Regions from separate parts of the Exiguobacterium sp. EA-TM-5 genome, predicted to be linked through region 3. Evidence: riboswitches for the same ligand, from Rfam matches in the RefSeq annotation. Region 3 holds a riboswitch; each other region holds the start of a gene.

The links. A riboswitch is a leader RNA that binds a small molecule or an ion and turns the genes downstream of it on or off. The one in region 3 is predicted to bind S-adenosylmethionine.
Positions count from the first base shown of each region.
Region 1: it holds a riboswitch for S-adenosylmethionine, as region 3 does, so the genes downstream of both, ACV3PA_RS03770 (Na+/H+ antiporter NhaC family protein) here and mtnK (S-methyl-5-thioribose kinase) in region 3, are expected to answer to the same signal.
Region 2: it holds a riboswitch for S-adenosylmethionine, as region 3 does, so the genes downstream of both, ACV3PA_RS03045 (LLM class flavin-dependent oxidoreductase) here and mtnK (S-methyl-5-thioribose kinase) in region 3, are expected to answer to the same signal.
Region 4: it holds a riboswitch for S-adenosylmethionine, as region 3 does, so the genes downstream of both, ACV3PA_RS06145 (methionine ABC transporter ATP-binding protein) here and mtnK (S-methyl-5-thioribose kinase) in region 3, are expected to answer to the same signal.

Region 1 is NZ_CM132670.1:713,930-719,535, reverse strand. It holds gene ACV3PA_RS03780 (alpha/beta hydrolase) at 1-896, opposite strand, end outside; gene ACV3PA_RS03775 (metal ABC transporter solute-binding protein, Zn/Mn family) at 1,067-2,044, shown strand; SAM riboswitch class I at 2,114-2,218, shown strand; gene ACV3PA_RS03770 (Na+/H+ antiporter NhaC family protein) at 2,300-3,610, shown strand; gene ACV3PA_RS03765 (hypothetical protein) at 3,651-3,854, opposite strand; gene ACV3PA_RS03760 (aldo/keto reductase) at 4,015-4,827, shown strand; gene ACV3PA_RS03755 (hypothetical protein) at 4,948-5,409, opposite strand; gene ACV3PA_RS03750 (alanine/glycine:cation symporter family protein) at 5,495-5,606, opposite strand, start outside.
Region 2 is NZ_CM132670.1:565,055-570,660, forward strand. It holds gene ACV3PA_RS03025 (YczE/YyaS/YitT family protein) at 1-615, opposite strand, end outside; gene ACV3PA_RS03030 (DUF817 domain-containing protein) at 769-1,554, shown strand; gene ACV3PA_RS03035 (DUF2325 domain-containing protein) at 1,643-2,914, shown strand; gene ACV3PA_RS03040 (DUF975 family protein) at 2,978-3,616, shown strand; SAM riboswitch class I at 3,728-3,830, shown strand; gene ACV3PA_RS03045 (LLM class flavin-dependent oxidoreductase) at 3,904-4,962, shown strand; gene ACV3PA_RS03050 (ATP-grasp domain-containing protein) at 4,959-5,606, shown strand, end outside.
Region 3 is NZ_CM132670.1:19,070-24,675, forward strand. It holds gene mtnA (S-methyl-5-thioribose-1-phosphate isomerase) at 1-484, opposite strand, end outside; gene mtnK (S-methyl-5-thioribose kinase) at 481-1,647, opposite strand; SAM riboswitch class I at 1,726-1,829, opposite strand; SAM riboswitch class I at 2,035-2,136, shown strand; gene ACV3PA_RS00080 (2,3-diketo-5-methylthiopentyl-1-phosphate enolase) at 2,206-3,396, shown strand; gene ACV3PA_RS00085 (2-hydroxy-3-keto-5-methylthiopentenyl-1-phosphate phosphatase) at 3,393-4,052, shown strand; gene ACV3PA_RS00090 (methylthioribulose 1-phosphate dehydratase) at 4,049-4,669, shown strand; gene ACV3PA_RS00095 (1,2-dihydroxy-3-keto-5-methylthiopentene dioxygenase) at 4,686-5,222, shown strand; gene ACV3PA_RS00100 (arsinothricin resistance N-acetyltransferase ArsN1 family A) at 5,349-5,606, shown strand, end outside.
Region 4 is NZ_CM132670.1:1,187,808-1,193,413, reverse strand. It holds gene ACV3PA_RS06160 (MDR family MFS transporter) at 1-915, opposite strand, end outside; gene ACV3PA_RS06155 (MetQ/NlpA family ABC transporter substrate-binding protein) at 995-1,828, opposite strand; gene ACV3PA_RS06150 (methionine ABC transporter permease) at 1,861-2,526, opposite strand; gene ACV3PA_RS06145 (methionine ABC transporter ATP-binding protein) at 2,523-3,545, opposite strand; SAM riboswitch class I at 3,623-3,727, opposite strand; gene ACV3PA_RS06140 (bifunctional cystathionine gamma-lyase/homocysteine desulfhydrase) at 3,785-4,951, opposite strand; gene ACV3PA_RS06135 (PLP-dependent cysteine synthase family protein) at 4,944-5,606, opposite strand, start outside.

The DNA of each region.
Region 1 (5,606 bases), 690 kb from region 3:
AGCAGTCGCTCAATCTTTAATGGATTTTCGGTCTGTGCAAAACTAGCAAGTGAGTGGGTACCATTCGGAAAAGAAAACAAACGGACATCCGCTCCTACATCGGCTCCCTTCTCAACGAAATGGAGCGCTTGTGAAAAGGGAACGATTGGATCTTTTTTGCCATGCAGGAGCATGATTGGTGGGGCGTCTGATGAGAGATGCGTCACGGGTGAAACGTGGGTCATAAGTTTGCGCCATTCTTCCCGTCCACCTTTATAAAACTTAATGTGAGCGATCCAAGTCTGAATGAAATTAAACAATAAAAAATTCGTCGGTGGATATAAAGCGATGACACCACTGATCAATGGCATGTGTCCTTCATCGCGCTCCCCGACGAAAGCAGTTGGAGCAAGTGCCGTCGTCAGCATAAGTGCAGCTCCGGCTGAGTCTCCCCATACCATCATTCGTCCTCTTAGAATACGGAGATCCTCTGCTTCCTTGTTTAAAAAGCATAGCGCATCCCGTACATCCTCCAAGTTATCCGGAAAATAACTGCCGTCTTCGAACAAACGATAATCGATACTACAAACGGCAACTCCGAGTTCAAGTAGGCGATCAACGATTGGGCTAAAGCAGAACATGTCCTCGCGCTCACCACGAACGAATGCGCCACCATGCGCGTAGATTGCGACCGGAAACGGTCCTTCTCCTGGCGGATAATAGAGATCGAGTTGTAAGGTGCGGTCTCCCACTTGTTTGTAGGTGAGCGTCCGCGGTGCGAGTTGTTTTTCTGTGAGTGGCAAGGCGGGTTCAGTCCATCGAAGCAGTGCCCCATAATTGTTCCAAATGCTTGCTCCCGCTGCTGCCGTCGTCAATAATGCAGCTCCCCCCATTAGCCATGCAGTTTCACGTTTCACTTGATCACCTCCAATAAGACGTACCAGTTTCTTCACTTTATTACTCTTTTACCCCGTTTTAAAAGAAGTCGAACGTCTCGGTATTCCTACTTGACGCCTCCCGTACGTTCCGCTATAGTGAAAAAGTCCAAATCGGAACAATTACGTTTTAAAAACGGAGGTAACACATAATGAAAAAAGTCATTCCCGCTCTAACGGTCGCATTTGCGAGTGCAAGTCTCCTCGCAGCTTGCGGCTCAAACAGCGATTCGTCGACTTCAAATAACAAACAGACAGAAGTTTATACATCAACGTTCGCAACCGCTGCTATTGCTCGTGAAATCGGCGGTGATCAAGTCAGCGTCAAGATGATCGTCCCACCTGGAGCAGACCCTCACTCTTATGAACCCACCTCAAAGCAACTCACTGAAATCGCTAAAGGTGACCTATTCCTCTTGACAGGTACGACACTCGAACCGTATTCGAAAAAAATCCAAGAGAGCTTAAAAGGCACGGACGTCCGTTTCATTGAGACGAGTAAAGACGTTACCTTACTAGAATCGGATGCTACGCTTCACGCTCATGAAGAAGAAGGACATGATGATCACGCAACGGATGAACATGCGCATGAAGAAGAAGGACATGATCATGGAAAATATGATCCACACGTCTGGCTCGATCCTATCAACGCGAAAGCAATGGCACGTTCGATTACAATTGCTCTATCAAAAGAAGCACCAAAAGATAAAGCAACATTCGAGAAAAACTTAGAAGCCTTCGACCAACAAGCTGATGAGTTAGACGAACAATTCAAGCAAGCCGTCGCTGACGGATCGAAAAAAGAATTGCTTGTCACGCATGCCGCTTATGGTTATCTTGCAGAACGGTACGGATTTACGCAACTTCCAATCGCCGGAATTTCTCCTTCCGATGAACCCTCACAAAAGCAACTGGCTGCTTTAGTGAAAGAAGCACGCATGCATGATTTGAAATATATCGCATTCGAAGAGACTGTTTCCCCGAAGGTCGCGCGCGTCATCCAAAAAGAAATCGGAGCTGAATCCGTGACGATTCATAACCTAGAGTCGGTCACGAAAACGCAACAAAACAGTTCTTATTTCAAATTGATGGAAGAAAACGTCCAGACATTGAAACAAGCACTTCAGTAAAGTACAGTTGACACGCGTTACTCAATGCGGTACGGTAAGAAACGTGTTTTACAACAATTGAATGACTTCTTTTTATCGCGAGAAACGGAGGGACTGGCCCGATGATGTTTCGGCAGCGGACGATTTGATTCGTACTGTGCCAAATCCAGCAAGCGAAAGCTTGAGAGATAAGAAGAGCGTCTTTATTTTATAAAGACCTCCTTCTTTCTTGCGAAGGGGTCTTTTTTTGTATTTTTGAGAAACGAGGTGTCAACAATGAATGAAACGATTACGCCTAACAAATGGGCACTGCTTCCTCTCGTCGTATTCCTGGTCCTCTTTATCGGTGCCGGAATCTTTTATGACGACTTTTACAAATTCCCGATTCTTATCGCCGCTTTGATCGCTTTAATCTTTGCTGCAATCACAACGAAAGGGAGTATCAACCAGACCGTCGAACGGATTGCGACTGGTGCCGGGAATCCTGATATCATGATCATGGTCTTCATCTTCTTATTAGCCGGTACGTTTTCTGGTACTGCAGAAGCGATCGGTGCAATCGATGCAACCGTTAATGCTGCCTTGACGTTCTTGCCTCCCTCGCTCCTCATGAGTGGTCTGTTCATCATCGCCGCCTTCATTTCGATGGCAATGGGAACATCAACTGGAACGATTGCTGCACTTGCTCCCATCGCCTTCGGTATTCATGAAGCGACAGGTATCAATGTTGCCATCGCAGCGGCAGCTGTCGTTGGTGGATCGATGTTCGGAGATAACTTGTCATTCATTTCCGATACGACGATTGCTGCCGTTCGGACACAAAAAACGAACATGCGCGATAAATTCCGAACGAACTTCATGATCGTTCTCCCGGCTGCCATCTTGACGGTCATCCTACTCGCATTCGTGTCTGGTTCTGGTGACGTCGTCGAAGCAAAAGCATTCGAGTTCTATAAATTGATTCCGTACCTTGCCGTCATCGTACTAGCGATCTTTGGCGTCAACGTCATTCTTGTTCTCATCGGTGGTACGTTACTCACCGGCATCATCGGTATGATCGACGGTAGCTTCGACTTAAGTGGATTCGTCCTCTCGATGTCCGAAGGGATGTTAGGAATGGCTGAGATTTCAATTTTGACACTCCTCATGGGTGGTCTCGTCAGCTTGATTACGTTCAACGGCGGAATTGCTTTCTTAAAAGAGACGCTGACACGCAAGATTTCACAACGTCGTGGTGCTGAATTCAGTATGGCAGCACTCGTTAGCGCAACAAACCTTGCGACGGCAAACAATACGATCTCGATTTTGGTCGCTGGACCACTAGCAGCTGAAATAGCAGATACGTATGAAGTTGATCGTAAGAAATCGGCGAGTATCCTCGATATCTTCTCTTGTGGTATTCAAGGCATCATCCCGTATGGAGCACAGCTTTTGATTGCAGCGGAGTTGACGAAGACAGCTTCTCCTGAACTGATTCCGTATCTGTTCTATCCGTTCCTACTCTTCATTTGTGGATCAATCGCCATCTTCTTCGGATTCCCACGCATGAAAAAGACATCGACGAAGCAAGAAAAAATTTCTTCTTAATCGACAACAGGTCCGATCGTCATGATCGGACCTGTTTTTATTATTTTTTCTGCTTTGCTTGTCTTTCTAAAATCAAATAGGCGATTGCCGGAAGTGGAAATTGAACGAGTCCAGCTCCTCCCCAAACCCATGGATTACGTCCTGACTTTCGAGCACTGAGAAACAGACTAACTGCTTGTGTGACCAACAAGGCACCAATACTGAGCCAAGCTCCCTTTGATAACTTTTTATTCTTTTGAGCCATCTTTTCTCCCCCTCTTTCTGACATACGGTCAGATTTTATGAATTCTCTTCTATTTTACCGCATTCTATTTCTCCATGAGCATGGAAACGGACGTCTTCGTTCGTTCATGCTAAACTAAACGAGCAAATCTAAAACTATGTTTTATGAGGAGGAGTAACACATGCAATACGCAAAACTTTCAAATGGTATTACGATTCCCCAAATCGGATTCGGTGTCTGGCAAGTAGATGAAGAGACAGAAGCACCTGCTGCTGTCGCTGAAGCATTACGCGTCGGCTATCGTCATATCGATACAGCTGCCGTCTACAAAAACGAGCGCGGTGTCGCAAAAGGAATCAAGGAAAGCGGCGTGAAACGTGAGGATCTCTTCTTAACGTCAAAAGTCTGGAACGATGATATTCGTGCCGGTCGGACGAAGGAAGCATTCGCAGAATCGCTCGAACGTCTCGAAACAGATTATCTTGACCTCTACCTGATCCACTGGCCGGTCGAAGGCTATATCGAAGCGTGGAAAGCGATGGTTGAACTATATGAAGAAGGCAAGATCAAAGCGATCGGTGTCTCGAACTTCAAGGAACATCACCTCGATACATTGGCAGAAGAGGGCTTGATGGCACCAATGATCAACCAAGTCGAGTTGCATCCACAATTACCGCAACACGAACTGCACGAATACTTGCAAGATCACAACATCCAAGTCGAAGCATGGAGCCCGCTCATGCAAGGGAAATTCCTCGAAATCAATGATTTCAAGGAAATCGCAGAGAAACACGGCAAGACACCTTCACAAGTCGTCTTACGCTGGCACCTCGACAACGGCATCGTCGCTCTTCCAAAATCCGTCACACCGGAACGCATTGCGGAAAACTTCGACGTCTTTGATTTCCAACTCGATGCAGATGATCTTGAGAAAATTGATCGTCTAGCAACAGACGTCCGCCTCGGACCAGACCCGGACGAAATCGATTTTTAAGTTAAAGGTTACTATAAAAGAGATGAACTTTAGTGTGAGAACATCTTGATTCATATGAAAAGAGACTCGTTTCCAGTCCACGGCTTGGAATCGGGTCTCTCTTTTTATGGATAGAGCTGATCATACGTAATAAATCAAAATTGTGTCTTCTGCTTCTTCCGCCTTTTGAAAATAGGCACGAAGATCAGCAAACTGTTCCCAGACGTCTTCGAATTCGCCCGGTGTTCCGGCTTCATCATGAATCGAAGCGAGTGCCTGTTGATCGAAGTTGCGCATCACTTCAGCAGAAATGATCAGAAGCGGTAAGGGAAGAATCCCGACGATTGCTGCTTTTTCCTCATTGACGATCAACTCTTCGCCAATGATGGCTCGACCCAGATTATAGTGCGTCTCCTGATCGATATAGATATCGATTTGATTCATTAAATGGTAGATGGCGTTCGTTTGTTCAAGTGCAAACAACTGTTCATGATCGGGTTGCGTCTCATGAATGAATAAAATCCAATCCATGATGATGTGGGGATCGTTTCCGAACGACTCCCAGACCGCATCCGTGACGCGAACGAAATGTACGTTTTCCATTCTCCCCCTCCCTTCTGTACTCTGTATTCCCTTTTTAAATTCGTTCTATACAAAAAAAGAGCCAGATTTCTCTGACTCCCTTTCCTTAGATCGCTTTTTCATCTTCTTTTGAATCTTGCCATGCTTCAAGCGTACTTTTTCCTGGTAAGTTCGGAATCGAGTCTGCATAGAAGCGCGGCTCTTTTCCAGCTTTTCGT
Region 2 (5,606 bases), 550 kb from region 3:
GATAATACGACGGAAATAAAACAACCAAAATTGCAAGAATGGTCCGATTAAGAAGATCGAGAGAATCGTACCGAAGAAAACAGGACCACCGAGCAACCAGCCGATGCCGCATGCCGTAACTTCCATAATTGTCCGCATCAGGCGAATCGAGGTTCCAAAACGCTCTGCAAGCGTCAGCGTCAAACCATCACGTGGACCAGCCCCGTAACCGACGGCGACATATAGACCGGCACCCATGCCGATGATGAAGATCCCGAAAACGAGCCAGAGTGTATTCAACCAGATCGACTCAAAAGACGGTAAGAGATGAGAACCAAGCACAAGATTCATAAAGACGCCGACGAAAATCGCGTTAACAAGTGTACCGATTTGCGGCGTGACGCGGTCTAATGCGTACTTAACGAAAACGAGTAAGAGACCAACAAGCAAGATGATCGTTCCTACGGATAGCGGTGTTTTCTTTTGGAGGCCAAGATGTAACACATCCCACGTCGAGACACCGAGTTCCGCTGTGATCATCATCGATGAGCCAAGGGCGAGTAAAAATAAACCGAGTAGGAAGAGTCCCCACTTTAACGTAGCGCGTAATAACCAGGAAGCACGATGACGCGTCATGTCTGGCACCTCATTTCTTAAAAATAATTGATTCGTTAACTGTATCATGAGGAAAGTGGAAGAAGAAAGACGAAATTTTCCGTTTTTTCCATCCTAAGAAGGAGGGGAAGGGTGAAAGAGAAACGTATACTGGAGAAAAAAGGAGGTAACAGGATGAAAGCGATCCGACATCTGATTCGTTTTACATATATAGAAGCCATCTGTTGTGTCTTTCCTGTGATGATTTTCGCAGCGCTTGCTCTTTCGCGTTATTTGCCGACTGAACCGATCGCGCGATACGATCTCTTGTTGCTGTGGTGTATTCTCGTTCAAATCGCGTTACTTGTCAGTCGTTATGAAACGAAGGAAGAATTCAAACTGATTTTATTGTTTCACGTTATCGGTCTAGCACTTGAACTATTCAAGGTGAACGTCGGATCGTGGAGTTACCCAGAAGATGCTTGGACAAAAGTAGCAGGTGTTCCACTGTATGCAGGGTTCATGTACGCAAGCGTCGCAAGTTATGTGTGTCAGGCGTTCAGGAGATTTCATTTACGATTCACAGCATTTCCTCCCCCATGGCTTGCGATTAGTGTCGGGAGTCTCGTCTATTTAAACTTCTTCAGCCATCACTGGATTTTCGATGCGAGGTGGCTGCTAATGGTCCTCGTCGTTTTCGTCTTCTATAAGTCATGGGTTCACTTTACAATCGAGCAGACGGTTTACCGGATGCCGCTTGTCCTGTCCTTTTTACTGATTGCTTTCTTCATTTGGATTGCTGAGAACATCGTGACTTTTTTCAAAGGCTGGGTCTATCCGCATCAAGAAGGAGGCTGGGCAGTCGTTGATTTTGGTAAATTGTCTTCTTGGTTTTTACTTGTCATCATCACCGTCCTGATCGTCATCGTTGCGAAATACAAGCGTCATGATCCGGCTGTGGAAATCAATCAACGGACCTAGTTAAAAAAACAACCTGGTTATTTATTTGATCTACTTCCGCGTTTTTCCGTTGCTATAGTGTAAAAAAACGCAAAGGAAGTGGTTACGGATGATGCAACAGGTGATGGAACGGGCAACTGAATTGGTTCAAATGAAGTTAGCAGTCGTCGAACGATACGAAGACTGGCAACTTTGGCTCGACGAAGTAAACGGAATCGATGAGTGGGTCAAGATGTCAGCTTATTATGCACCACGCCACGTACAGGAAACAACGTTCGTCGACGAAGTGGTAGGGGTAATGCCAGAGCAAACTATCGAAGTGCCGTCACAAACATCTATCGAACCTGTACGAAAGCTGCGTTATGCTTACACGTTTCAGCGAGGGTTAAAAGGTGGCTCTTTACTAGAATGGTCCGGTAGTCATATTTCAGAACGAGACGTGCGTGACTGGAATCTCGAGCATGGCATGGAGGTCCGTGTCCGTGTCGATCGTCAGGATGACCAGAAAACGGTGTGTCGCATCGAAGCTGTCGTCTCAACGGAACGGATGAAAGAGAACCCGGAACGTGTCGTGTTTGAACAAGCGATCGTCAAAGTACACGGCATTGTTGAAGAGACGGTTAACGGTCCGCTACAAGATGAAGCAGGAAAACCGTTCTACTATGTCGTACCGGTAGAGGACATGCGCTATTTTCGACTAGAAGCAGGACAACTCGTCGATCTCGTCATGTGGCGGGGACGGAAAGAGAGCTTGACGATTGTCTGGAAGCATCAGTTTACCTACGAAAAACCGGTTGTCAACGAACCATCAGATCGCCCGATAAAATTAGAACAACTAGTAGAGAAGGTAACTGTTACAGCGAAAAAATCGGACCGGTATGCACGAAAAATGAAACGGCAAACGGCTCCAAAACCTAAAAAAGCGCAGCGTCGCATTCGTGTTCAAAAAGAGCGAAAGATTGAACCAATCGTGACGACAGCTGTACCTGGACAATTGATGGATTTCGTCGATAAGACACCACTTGATTTCACGCGCTTCACAGGTATGCGCCTCGTCATCGTTGGAAACGAACAACAAACAGCTGTCTATCGTGAGTTCTTTGCGCCAACTGGAATTGAATTGATTCATCTCGCAGGAGACGCACAATCCGCGAAAAAGATTGCCTGTCTCGCCAAAAAGACGGATGCGATCGTCGTCGTGACGAGCCGTGTCTCTCATGCAGCGAGTGCGCATGTCATCGCACAGGCGAAAAAACATAGTATTCCGTTCGCGATGGAACGCCTCGATGGTCGTCGTTCATTATATACAGCATGTGAGCGACAACTTGAGCGTGCTTGGCTCAAACAGCAACAAGACGGGAAATTATTGAAAAAAGAGTGAAACATTAGAAGTTATTAGCCGTAGAGTAAGGTGAGAACTTATTTTTCAAGGAGGACCTTACTCATGTCATCTCAATTAAAAAAAGCGGCAAAGGCGTCGTTAAGCGGTCGTTGGGGATTCGCAGTCCTAACATTTATTCTGTTTAGTATTATTCAAGGTGTACCTGGGTTATTTGGATCAGATATGGATGAACCAGCTAATACCATGGATCTCGTCGTATCGTTGGTATCGATTTTATTGATTCCGGTTGGAGTCGGTTGGACTTGGATTGCGATGTCAATTGCTCGTGGAGAAGAAACGAAAGTAACGGATTTATTTGAACCATATGGCATGTTTTTCAAAGTGATTGGTCTAGCCATCGTACAATTCTTTTTTATCTTCCTATGGTTACTGCTATTAGTCGTACCGGGAATCATTAAATCATTTTCTTATATGCTAACGTTCTATATTTTGCGAGATGAACCATCAATTGGTATCTTAGAAGCCATTACACGCTCTCGGAAAATGATGGACGGGCATAAAATGGAAGCATTCATGCTCTTACTATCGTTTATTGGTTGGGCTCTTTTAGGAATCGTTACCTTAGGTCTAGCATTCCTGTGGATTACACCGTATTTCAGCGTCACCTTTGCAAAATTCTATGATCGTGTTCGTGGTGAACAAACGCCAGAGCCGACATCAGATTTCGTCGCACCATATTAATACCGGATCCCGACATCATGTCGGGATTTTTTTGTCTAAAACAATTCCGATGGGAAAAGACGGTTTAATGGTTGCTTTAGTTCAATGAATTCTGTACGATGAATGCAACACATCTTATCTAGAGAAGTCGAGGGACTGGCCCGAAGACACTTCAGCAACCCCGCCATGGCGGAAGGTGCTACTTCCAGGAAGGGATACCTTCTGAAGATAAGAGCGGACAGGACAAGATACCGTCGCTCTTTTCGAACTTCGAAAAGGGCGCTTTTTATTATAAGGGGGATGATGGAGTGGAGTATGGTTTTTGGTTACCGATTTTTGGGGGATGGTTACGGAATGTCGAAGATGAACAGATGCCGGCGACATTCGATTATGCAAAACAAGTCGCACAAACAGCTGAACGCATCGGTTTTTCGACGACATTGATCGCAGAATTGAACTTGAACGATATCAAAGGAATAAAGGAACCGAGTCTTGAGGCATGGACGACGGCAGCGGCAATCGCTGCAACAACAGAACGCCTTGAAATCATGACAGCGGTTCGTCCCGGGTTCCATAATCCGGCGACGACGGCGAAGATGGCAGCAAACATCGATCAGTTGAGTGGGGGACGTTTTACGCTGAATGTCGTCTCGGCCTGGTGGGCAGAGGAAGCGAAACAGTATAACGGTATCTTTACAGCGCACGATGAACGCTATGCGCGGACGGAAGAATTCGTCACGGTCATGAAAGGACTATGGGCAGACGCTTCGCCGTATAGTTTCTCAGGCAATCACTATACGATCGAGCAGGCAGAATTACACCCGAAGCCGGTTCAGCGTCCGGGGATTAAGCTCTACGCCGGTGGAGAGAGTGAAGCCGGAAAACGAACAATCGTCGAACACTGTGATGCGTATGTCATGCACGGGGGCACGGTCGAAGAAGTCGCTCACAAAATCAACGACATGAAAGTACGCCGGGAAGCGACGGGACAAGCTCCACTCGAAAGCTTTGGTCTTGCGGCTTACATCATTTGCCGGGATACGGAAGAAGAAGCGCTTCTAGAATGGCAACGGATTACGGATGTAAAAGAAGATAGCGCTGGTTATGCCGGTTATCAAGACTTCATTAGTAAATCGCAACTGGAACAACAGGTCGAGCGAAATGATTATTCCGTCTCAAACCGCGGTCTACGACCGAACTTGATCGGCACACCGGAACAGATTGCGGAACGTATTCTAGCGTTCGAAGCTGTCGGTGTCACGTTGCTCTTGTTACAATTCTCACCACAACTTGAAGAAATGGAACGCTTTGCTCGTGACGTAATTCCACTTGTCGAAGCGAAACGAAAGGTAGGTCAACAATCATGACAAAAATTCATATTCTCCACGAAAATCAAGAATGGACGGACCATCTCATCAAACGACTCGAAGAACTCGAGTTACCGTATGAACAGTGGCACTTGAATGAAGGAATCGTGCCACTCGATGAAGTACCACCAGAAGGTGTCTTTTACAGCCGAATGAGTGCCTCTTCGCATACACGTGGACATCGCTATGCACCGGAGTTGACGGAAGGAGTCCTCGCTTGGTTAGAAGAACATGACCGGACTGTCTTTAACGGAACGCGTGCACTCCGTCTTGAAGTCAGCAAAGTCAATCAGTATACAGCACTACGCAAAGCAGGCATTCGTGTACCGAAGACGACAGCTGCCGTTGGACGTGATCAAATCGTCCAAGCAGCAAAAGAGATTGGTGTTTCGTCATTCATCACGAAGCATAACCGTGCCGGCAAAGGACTCGGTGTCCAGTTGTTCCACTCGATTGAAGCACTTGAAGCTTATCTCGACGGTCCGACATTCGACGAACCGGTCGATGGCATCACGTTGATTCAAGAGTACATCCAAGCACCAGAACCGTACATCACACGTTGTGAATTCGTGGGTGGAAAATTCGTTTATGCGGTTCAAGTGGATACGTCAGAAGGGTTTGAGCTCTGCCCAGCGGATGCGTGT
Region 3 (5,606 bases):
CGATCGATCCAGCATTACAAATCGTCAGGATCCGGTTGCCTGACTGGAACAATTCCAGTGCATGAATCCCGATTTGACGTGACGTCTGTGCATCCTGGTCATATAAGGCGACCACTCGTTTTTCCAACCGTTCGCGGATCTCTTCTACGGACGTGCCGTCTTGAATGATCGGGTTCAGTTGATCGAGGACATTTCGCAGATTGACAGCTGTCGGTCGTGTCGCAAGTAACGTCGCAGATATCTCAAGCAAGGTTTGCTTGTACACCGAAAGCGGTGCTTCGAGCCGGTACGCTTCCTGAACAAGCACGAATCCACCGAATAAACTGATCGCAGGTGCTCCCCGAACGCGTAGTTGTTTAATTGCCTCGACTGCTTGTGCAATGTCCGTGATCACTTCATAGTGTTCTTCCTGTGGTAGACGCGTCTGATCGAGAATCGTCAAGACACGGTTTTCGTAACGAATACTTTGAACGAATGTACTCATCGGCTTAACTCCTCTGTTACGTCAAAGTTTCGTAAATCATCAAATGTTCGGCATTCCGTCCGGCGCTTGATTAAAGCGGCTCCTAAACGGAGGGCGTGACGTTTCCGCTCGAGACGTTCCGTCGTTGAAGTGATTGATTCTAAATCAGCGACTGGTGCGAGACCGATCGTCCGCCGAATCAATTCACATCCTGCAAAGCCAAGTGCATCCTGCAGAATCGTGCTCAGTACATCATCAACGAGTCCCGATGTCTGGAACGGTTCGACCGCTTCTCGTTCCCATAAAGCACGGAATGTTGAAGCAAATGTCAGCCAGAACGTATCGATGTCTCGAATCCGGGCATCACGAAGTGCTGGGTAATCCGGATATGCCGCAAAGAACAGATGCGCGATGAATTGCCCGACATCGAATCCGAATGGACCATAAAAGGCGAATTCCGGATCGATGACTTTCGTTTCCGTTGCCGAGGCGAAGATGCTTCCTGTATGTAGATCACCGTGCAACAAGGCGTCGCCTTTTGTGATGAAAAGGGCTTCGAGTTTCGCGACTTCTCGCTTTAGCGTGTCGTCTGCCCATAGATGTGCCACCTCTTCTTCAAGTCCAACCTCAATTTCATTCGTCTCCGCGTCATGGAACGGATCGGTGAAAATTAGTTTTTCCGTGATGTCACAGAGGTCTGGATTGTAGTACGCTCGGGCGACGCGTTTCTTTTCAACCGGACCAAGCGCAAAGTCCGATGTATGGAATAGAGTCCGGGCGAGATAGGAACCGATGTGTTCTGAAAGCAACGGATACTGTTCACCTGCGAGCAGCCCACTCCGAACGATCGTCAGATGTGAGAGATCTTCCATGACCGTGTACGCTTCTTCATGACTTGCATGAAAGACACGTGGTACGAATGGTACGGCATGTCGCGCGAATTCACGGAGTGCGGATTGCTCAATCCACGCTCGCTCGAGCGATAGCGGCCAGCTTTCCCCAACGACCTTTGCATACGGTAATGCTTGTTTTAAAATCAACCGATGTTCGCCTTCTCGAATCCGAAAGACAAGGTTAAGATTCCCGTCACCAATTTCTTCTGCTTCGACAGGACCGTTTCCGATTAGTCCGAGTGTCCGAACACGATCAATCGCGTCCTGTTCTGTAAATGCTTTGTATGTCATGTCAGTTTCCCCCTATGTGGTACACGAAAAAGCGCCTCTTTTCGTCATCGAAAAGAGGCGCAGGAAAGTCACTGCGTCCTCTTATCTCTCAGACGAAACGTCTGTTGGATGTAGCACCGTGCCTAGTGGTCGGTTGCTGCGGCGTCATCGGGCCAATTCCCTCTGCCAACTCGCGATAAGAGTCGTATGTAGTTGTCGTGTGTGATATTGATTTGAATCTTACGCAATCAACTTCCTTGCTGTCAAACTAAAATCAAGGAGAAACGGACATCGTTTTCATGCCATTTATAGAAAGAGTATTTTCAAAAAAATAAATTTTCTAAAAATAGTTTGACAAGTCGTGACTCTCATGTAAAAATTGCAATTAGATTTCACAATTTCATCCAATTCTTATCAAGAGCAGACGGAGGGACAAGCCCTACGATGTCGCAGCAACCGACCTTTTGGCACGGTGCTAATTCTTGCAGCTATTAAGCTGACAGATAAGAGTCCACGTTCGAATCATTCATGGTCTCTTGTCGCTGACAAGGGACCATTTTTTGTTGAAGGAGGAAAGACATGGCTTATATTACTGCTACTTATCAACTGACCGTTCGTGATCGACTCGAACAACGTGCTGAACAACTCGCACTTGGTTTGACGGTTGGTTCTTGGACGGAACTGAATCATCTTGAACAACAACAACTCGCCTCGTTCAAAGGGGAAGTCGTACATACGGAAGAACGCGACGGTAACGGATATATCACGATTCGTTACCCGGAACACAACGTGTCGCGTGACTTTTCCGCGATTTTGACGACCGTCTTCGGCAAACTCTCACTCGACGGTGAAATCAAATTAACGGAACTGTTGTTACCCGATACATTCACGCCAGATTTTCCAGGTGCGAAGTTCGGCATCGAAGGGGTCCGCTCCTTGATTGGTGTCGAAGATCGTCCCTTGTTGATGAGTATTTTCAAAGGAGTCATCGGACGCGATCTATCGTTCCTTCGCGACCAACTCGAAGGACAACTCGCTGGTGGGATTGATCTCGTCAAAGATGATGAGATCCTATACGACAATCCGTTAACACCAACGATTGACCGGGCACGAATCGGACGTGAGGTCATCGACGCTCACTTCCACCGGACCGGTAAACGGGCGTTGTATGCGATTACACTTAGTGGTCCCGTCTTTACGCTCAAAGATCAAGCCAAGCGATTAATTGATGCTGGAGCGACCGCTTTCTTGCTGAATACCTTCACGTACGGACTTGATGTCTTACGCGAACTGGCAAGTGACCCGGAGATTACTGTTCCGATTTTTAATCACCCATCATATAGTGGCGCGTTGATCGCTAGCCCGAACCACGGTGTTGCAGCTCCTGTCTTACTTGGCACACTCCCACGTGCTGCTGGAGCAGACTTGACGTTATTCCCGTCACCTTACGGAAATGTCGCTTTGCCGAAGGATGTCGCCCGCGGAATCGCGGTCGAAGCGACCCGCCTCGGTCGGACGAAAGCAATCTTCCCAGTACCTTCAGCCGGTATTCACCCAGGACTCGTCGCCCAACTCGTTCGCGACTTCGGGATCGATTCCGTCATCAATGCCGGTGGCGGTGTGCATGGTCATCCGCAAGGCGCAGCAGCTGGTGTCATTGCTTTCCGTCAAGCACTTGATGCGGCGCTAGCAAATGAATCGCTATCAACGGCAGCATCTCGTCATGAAGAACTACGGATTGCCCTCGACGCTTGGGGGATCAAGTCATGACTGTACGAATTCTTTGTGATTTCGACGGCACGGTAACAACGCAAGATAATATCATCGCACTCATGCAGGCCTTTGCACCGACTGATGCCTTCGAACCGCTGAAACGCGGTGTGCTTGACCGAACGTTATCGATTCAAAGTGGTGTCGGGCAGATGTTCGCACTCTTACCATCCGACGGTAAAACAGCCTATCTCGACTTTTTGTTAGAGCGTGCAATCATTCGGGACGGATTCTCAGAGTTGCTTCAATATAGTCGCCGCCAAGGGATTGATTTTTCAATCGTCAGTGGTGGAATGGACTTTTTCGTCGAACCGATCTTAGCACCCTTCCTCGAACAAGAGCAGATTTACTGTAATGTCGCCGATTTTAGCGGTCCATTCGTCCATATCGATTGGCCAAACGCCTGCGATGCCCATTGCACGAACGGTTGCGGCTGTTGTAAAACGTCGGTCGCTCGTACATTACGTAAAGACGGTGACGTCATCATCGTTATCGGTGACTCGGTGACGGATTTCGAGCTCGCGAAACAAGCGGATCGTGTCTACGCCCGTGATTATCTCATCACGTTGTGTGAAGCAAACGATATCGCCTACACCCCTTTTGAGACGTTTCACGATATCGTCGACGATTTAGCACGAGCGGAGGTGACGACATGATATTCATGCGACGTTATGAAGAACTACGTGCCGTCAAACAAGAACTCGCAGCACGCGACTGGTTCCCCGGTACGAGTGGCAACCTTGCCATCCGGACGTCTAGTGTTCCGGTCGAATTCCTCGTCACAGCAAGCGGAAAAGATAAGCGACAGACGACTCCGGACGATTTCGTCCATGTCAATGCGACGGGGCAATTGATTGGTGAGCAACCCGGGCGTCCTTCTGCAGAGACATTGCTCCATGTTGAAGTGTTCAACCGAACGAACGCTGGTTGTTCCTTGCATGTCCATACGATTGCGAACAACGTCATTTCAGAATTGTATGGCGACCAAGGCAGTGTCACTTTTTCCGGCCAGGAAATCATCAAGGCACTCGGACAGTGGGAAGAAGATGCAACGGTCACGGTACCGATCATTCCGAACCACGCTGACATCCCGACGCTTGCCGCTGCTTTTGCGCCGCACGTCACAGCGGATAGCGGCGCCGTCCTGATTCGCAATCACGGGATCACGGTTTGGGCACCGACTGCCTTTGAAGCAAAGAAACACCTCGAAGCCTTCGAGTTTTTATTCAACTATACGTTGACGTTGCAATCATGCCGTCAATCTATCTACTAAAAGGAGGAATCATCTTATGGCAACAGTCTTATTCCAAGAAACAAACACACGGTATACGGATCAAACGGAAGTCGCTGACTTTCTTACGTCACGCGGTGTTCTTTACGAACAATGGGACGTCTCGAAACTTCCAGCGCATCTCGTCGAGAACTTCACATTGACGGATACGGACAAACAAACGATTCTCGATACATTCGCTCCAGAGATCAAGGACGTATCAGAACGCCGAGGGTATCAGACAGCTGATATCATTTCGCTTTCGGACACGACACCGAACCTTGATGAGTTGCTCGTCAATTTCCAAAAGGAACATCATCACACGGATGACGAAGTTCGTTTCATCGTCAGCGGTCACGGTGTCTTTGCCATCAAGGATGAGGAAGTCGGTTATTACAACATCGAACTTAATCCTGGCGATCTGATTTCCGTCCCTGTCAACACACGCCACTACTTTACGCTTCAAGACGATCGTAAAGTAGTCGCCGTCCGAATCTTCGTCACGACAGACGGCTGGGTTCCGATTTATGAGAACGAGACGTCAACTGTCTCTTAAGATCGATAAAAGTGGCGATTTTCTTCTATATGAAGGGAATCGTCGCTTTTTCTTATCTCACAAACATATCACTAGATCGCCACGTAACCGATATAATGAAGAAAAAGCGATGAGGAAGTGAGCGTCATGCATATTCGTCCCGTAACGGAACATGATTTACCAGCGATTCTCGCTATCTACAATGAAGGCATCGAAGACCGGATCGCAACGCTTGAGACCGACCAAAAGGACTTATCCTTCATGACTAAGTGGTTTACGGAACGAACCGAGCGATATGCCGGATATGTCGCAGAAGATGAAACAGGTATCCTCGGCTTCATCTCCCTCGACCCTTATAATCCTCGTCCTGTCTACGCGACGGTTGGTGAGATTTCGGTTTATATT
Region 4 (5,606 bases), 1.2 Mb from region 3:
CATCAACCAAATCGAACTCGCATTACCGATGATGAACAAACCGACAGCAACGGTCGCAATCCCGGTCGTAATCGAGACGAGTGGTGACGTCTTAACACCAAACTTCATGATCGGATATTGCACGATCAAAACGGTAATCGCATTGATCGTAATCAAGATCGCATAGAGCGTCTTCCCGCCTTCAAGCAGTGACGTCTCCGTCAAAAACTGTGGCAAGGTCGAGTTGAACTGGCTGTAACCGAAGACACCGAAGATGATACCCGCAAGTGCGAGCGTAAAGGCAATGTCGGTCCGCAACAGACGAATCGTCGCTCCAAACGACACCTTCTTGCCACCGTGCGTCTCAGTGATTGGATGGCGTTTGAACAAGATACCGATCATCACCCCGTACGCGATATAGACGAACGCTGTGATGTAAAACGTCGCTGACGTGTTCCCCGCACTCAGCAGTAAGGCGATTCCCGGACCGATCGCTGCTGCGATGTTGATCATCGCGTAACGGATATTGAAGACGAACAACCGGTTCGCTTCGTCCGTCGTATCACTGATCAAGGCACGAGCGGATGGTTCAAAAATCGAACGACAAACCCCGTTCAAGGCACTCAGAATGAAGAACGCCCAAAACGTCTCGACTTGGGCGAGCGCAATGAAGACGATCGCGAACCCAATCGTTCCAGTGAGCATCATCGCCCGACGACCGTAGCGGTCCGACAATGTACCACCGATGAAACTCATGACGAGACTGGCAATCGCTGAGATACTGAGGACCCAGCCGACATCGACCGGATCAAACTTCAAGACGGTCGTCATGTAGATGGCGAAGAACGGCATAGTGATGAACGTTCCAAGACGCGAGAAAAACGTCCCGAACAAGACCCCGAGTGTCAACGGATGCAGTTGACGAATGCGTTGCATATGATTCCCCCTAACCCCTGTTTCAGACAAATGAAAAGCATCCTTCCATTATATAGGAAGGATGCCGGCTTCGGTGAACTTATTTGCTGACTGGAACGACCGCACCTTTGTACTTGTCGAGAATCCAATCTTGGTTTTTCTTTTCGTGTAGTACGTCAAGAAGTGCTGTGACACGCTTGTCTTTTTCATCGCCATTACGTGTAACGATGATGTTGACGTATGGTGACGACTCATCTTCTGATGCGATCGCATCTTTCAATGGGTTCAGACCGTTATCGATCGCATAGTTTGTGTTGATGAGGACTGCGTCGCCTTCATTGTTTTTGTAAGCTTGCGGAAGAAGCGATGCCTCGATGTTCGTCTTGAACTTGAGTTTCTTCGGGTTCTCTGTGATATCACCGAGTTGCGCGTCTGTCGTTTTACCGTCTTTGAGTTTGATCAACCCTTCGTTTTGAAGGAACGTCAAGACACGTCCGCGTTCCGCGACGTTTGAGCTCGTTAAGATCGTTGCACCGTTTGGCAACTTATCGAGTGACTTGTATTTCTTCGAGTAGATACCGAGTGGTTCAACGTGGACGCCACCTGCGTTCGCGAACTTATACGATTTGTTTTCTTTCTCTTGTTGCTCGAGGTACGGTACGTGCTGGAAGTAGTTCGCATCGATTTCTTTTTCAGCGAGTGCCTTATTCGGAAGCACGTAATCTTGGAATTTTTGAATCTCAAGTTTGTAGCCTTTTGCTTCGTATTCTTTTTTGACGTGTTCAAGGATTTCAGCATGCGGTACGTTCGATGCACCAATGACGAGTGTCTTGTCATCGCTGCCTGATCCTGATGATTTTTCACCACATGCAGCAAGGCTGATTGCTAAAACGGATACAGCGGCAGTACCTACGAATTTTTTCCAAACTTTCATGAATGATTCCTCCAATATGAATAAAATTTGAATTAACGTTTATCGATTTTTTTAATCAACAAGTCACCAATAATTTGGATGACGAAGACGATCGCTAAGATTAAGAGTGTCGCAATAACGATGACATCGTTTTGGGAGCGCTGGAATCCTTCGATGAAGGCCATGTCCCCCAGTCCACCTCCGCCGACTACTCCGGCCATTGCCGTGTAACCGACAAGTGCAACGAGTGTGACCGTGATTCCCGAAACAATAGCAGGTAACGCTTCCGGGATTAAGACTTTATAGATGATTTGGAACTTCGTCGCCCCCATCGATTCCGCTGCCTCGATGACACCTTTATCGACTTCGCGCAACGCGAGTTCAACCATCCGACCGTAAAATGGTGCGGCACCAAAAATCAATGCCGGTAATGCTGCTGTTGGTCCGAGGAACGAACCGACAATCGCTTTCGTAAATGGAATCAATAAGATCAGTAAGATGATGAACGGTATCGAACGGAAGACGTTGACAATCAAGCTCAAAATCGAATAGAACGCCCGGTTCTTGAATAACAATTCTTCGTTTGTTGCAAATAATAGTAAACCAATGATCAGACCGAGAACGAATGTCGAGAGACCTGCGACTGCCGTCATATAGATCGTGCTACCTGTCGCTTCCCACACCATGTCCCAGTCTAGGTTGTCAAAGAATGAAATCATCGGTGATCCACCTCCACTTCAACATCACTGGCTTGAAGCTTCGTGATGACCGCTTGTGTTGCTTCTGTTTCCCCGATCAACTGAATGAACAGTGTACCGAGTGCCCCTTCCTGTGATTGACCAACGTTTCCGCCGATGATATTGAACAGGACTGGTGAATCTTTCATGACTTCCGCAAGGATCGGGCTTTCCGCTGTCGATCCGACGAACGTCAACTGAACGATTTTACCGGTTGGGTACCGTTCGCGGAGTTTCGCGAACGTCAACTCGTTTTCTGACGGTGACGTCAACTGTTTGACGAATTCTTTCGTCATCGCTTGTTTCGGATGACGGAAGACTTCTGCGACCGGTCCTTGCTCAACGATTTTACCGGCTTCCATGACGGCGACCCGGTGACAGATTTTTTGAATGACGTGCATCTCATGTGTGATCAAGACGATCGTCAGTTTCAGTTTTTCATTGATGTCGACGAGTAACTCAAGAATCGAGTCCGTCGTTTTTGGATCGAGTGCACTCGTTGCCTCATCACATAAGAGAACATCTGGGTTCGATGCCAGTGCTCGAGCGATACCGACACGTTGCTTTTGACCACCAGATAACTGTGACGGGTAAGCCCCTTCTCGTCCATCCAGACCAACAAGTTGGATCAACTCCGCGACTCGTTCTTTGCGGCGTGCTTTCGGGAAGCCACCGAGTTCGAGTGGGAACATGATATTTTCTTCAACAGTCCGTGACCAGAGTAAGTTGAAGTGCTGAAAAACCATCGAGACATTCTTGCGGACGCCTCGTAATTCTTTTGGTTTAAGTGATGTCATTTCAACACCGTCGATTTGGATCGAACCACTCGTTGGTGCCTCGAGCATATTAAGCAAGCGAATCAGAGTCGATTTCCCTGCTCCGGAATAACCGATTATTCCAAAAATTTCACCGCGCTCGATTGTCAGGTCGACATTCGCAACGGCTTCGACCGCTCCGCGCTTTGAGCGATAAATCTTTCCTACGTCTTGTAAACGAATCACAACTGTCCCTCCTAAATAAAAAAAGTGCGCGCGTTTTTGAGCAAACGCGCGCACTTTTCAGTACACAAAACCATTTGCTCTCATCTCCCAGACTTTTGTCTGCTGGAATTAGCACCACTTCGGATTAGATCCGCGGTTGCCGGGTTTCATCGGGCCAGTCCCTCCACCACTCTCGATAAGAGTTTCGGTATTAAGTTTGTAGAATATATTCTGAATATTAGCAGGGGTTATTTTTGTTGTCAAACAGTTTTTTCAGAAACTTTTTCGAGGAACGTGAAAGCACGTGTTAAGTCTTCTTTCAAATCTTCCGCATCCTCAAGTCCAACTGAAATCCGAACGAGACCATCTGTGATCCCGAGTTCTGCCCGACGCTCTGCTGGGATTGACGCGTGCGTCATCCGTGCAGGAACGGAAATCAGACTCTCAACGGCGCCAAGACTCTCAGCGAGTGTGAAGAAGTGTGTTGCCTCGACGAGTTTTTCTGCGTTCGCTGCTGAACCGACATCAAAGCTGATCATCCCACCGAATCCAGTCGCTTGTTTCGCTTGGATGTCATGTCCAGGGTGCGATGCAAGTCCTGGGTAGAAGATGTTCGAGACGATGTCTTGTGCTTGTAAGAACGCAACGAGATCATGGGCTGTTTCTTCGATCGCATCCATCCGAATACCAAGCGTACGAAGACCACGGACGAGCAAGAAACTGTCTTGCGGTCCAAGAACGCCACCTGTCGAGTTTTGGATGAAGTGCAGTTCTTCGCCGAGCGCATCATCTTTGACGACGACAAGACCAGCGACGACGTCCGAGTGTCCGCCGATGTATTTCGTCGCACTGTGCAAGACGATGTCTGCACCAAGTGCGAGTGGTTGTTGATGGTATGGTGTTGCGAACGTATTATCGACGACGAGTTTGAGATCGTGACGTTTCGCGATCGTTGCGATTGCTTCGATGTCTGTCACTTTCAACAACGGATTCGTCGGTGTTTCGACATAGACGATCTTCGTGTTGTCTTGAATCGCTGCTTCCGTTGCTGCAAGATCCGTCGTATCGACGAATGTCACTTGGATGTTGAACTTCGGTAAGACGCGTTGCATCAAGCGGAACGTTCCACCGTAAACGTCATCTGTCATGACGATGTGGTCACCAGACTCAAGCAAATGGAAGACGGCATGGATTGCTGCCATACCAGAACCGAACGCAAAACCACGTGCGCCGCCTTCAAGATCCGCAATCAAACGTTCGATGCTCGTCCGTGTTGGGTTCGCTGTCCGTGAGTATTCGTATCCGTCTTTGAGTTGACCGATTTTATCCTGCTTGTATGTGCTTGTTTGATAGATTGGTGGTGTGACGGCACCTGTTGCCCGGTCGACACCTGTTCCTCCATGAATCAATGCTGTCTTCTTACGCATGAGTTTCGTCCACCTTTTCAAAGATTTGTTGGCTTAAGTAGCGTTCGGCACTGTCTGCGAAGACCGTGACGATCGTACTGCCGGGGTGACGCTTCGCGATATCAAGGACAGCAACGAGCGCTGCACCTGCTGAACTACCGACGAGTAGTCCTTCACGAGCGGCAAGTGTATGGACCGCGTCAAATGCATCGCGGTCAGAAATCGTATGAATCTCGTCAACGAGCTCACGCGGCACGAGACTTGGCCATTTTGCTGTACCGATGCCTTCTGTCTTGTGCGGACCGGCGGGACCACCGTTTAAAACGGAGCCTTCCGGTTCGACGATCGCTGCTTTTGTGCCGAGACGTTGTTTTAAGAAGTCCGCTGTTCCTGCAAACGTACCACCTGAACCACAACCGGCAACAAACCAGTCGATGTGCGGTAAGTCTGCAATCAGCTCAGGACCGAGTGTCCGCTGATACGTGACTGGATTCTCTTCGTTTTCGAATTGTAACGGAACGTAACTGTTCGGAATTTCCTGACCGAGTTCTTTTGCCCGGTCAATTGCCCCTTGCATATCAAGTTCAGTCGGCGTGTTGACGACGGTAGCGCCGAGTGCCCGCATCAACGTCTGCTTTTCCTGACTGAATTTTTCTGGAACGACACAAATGACTTG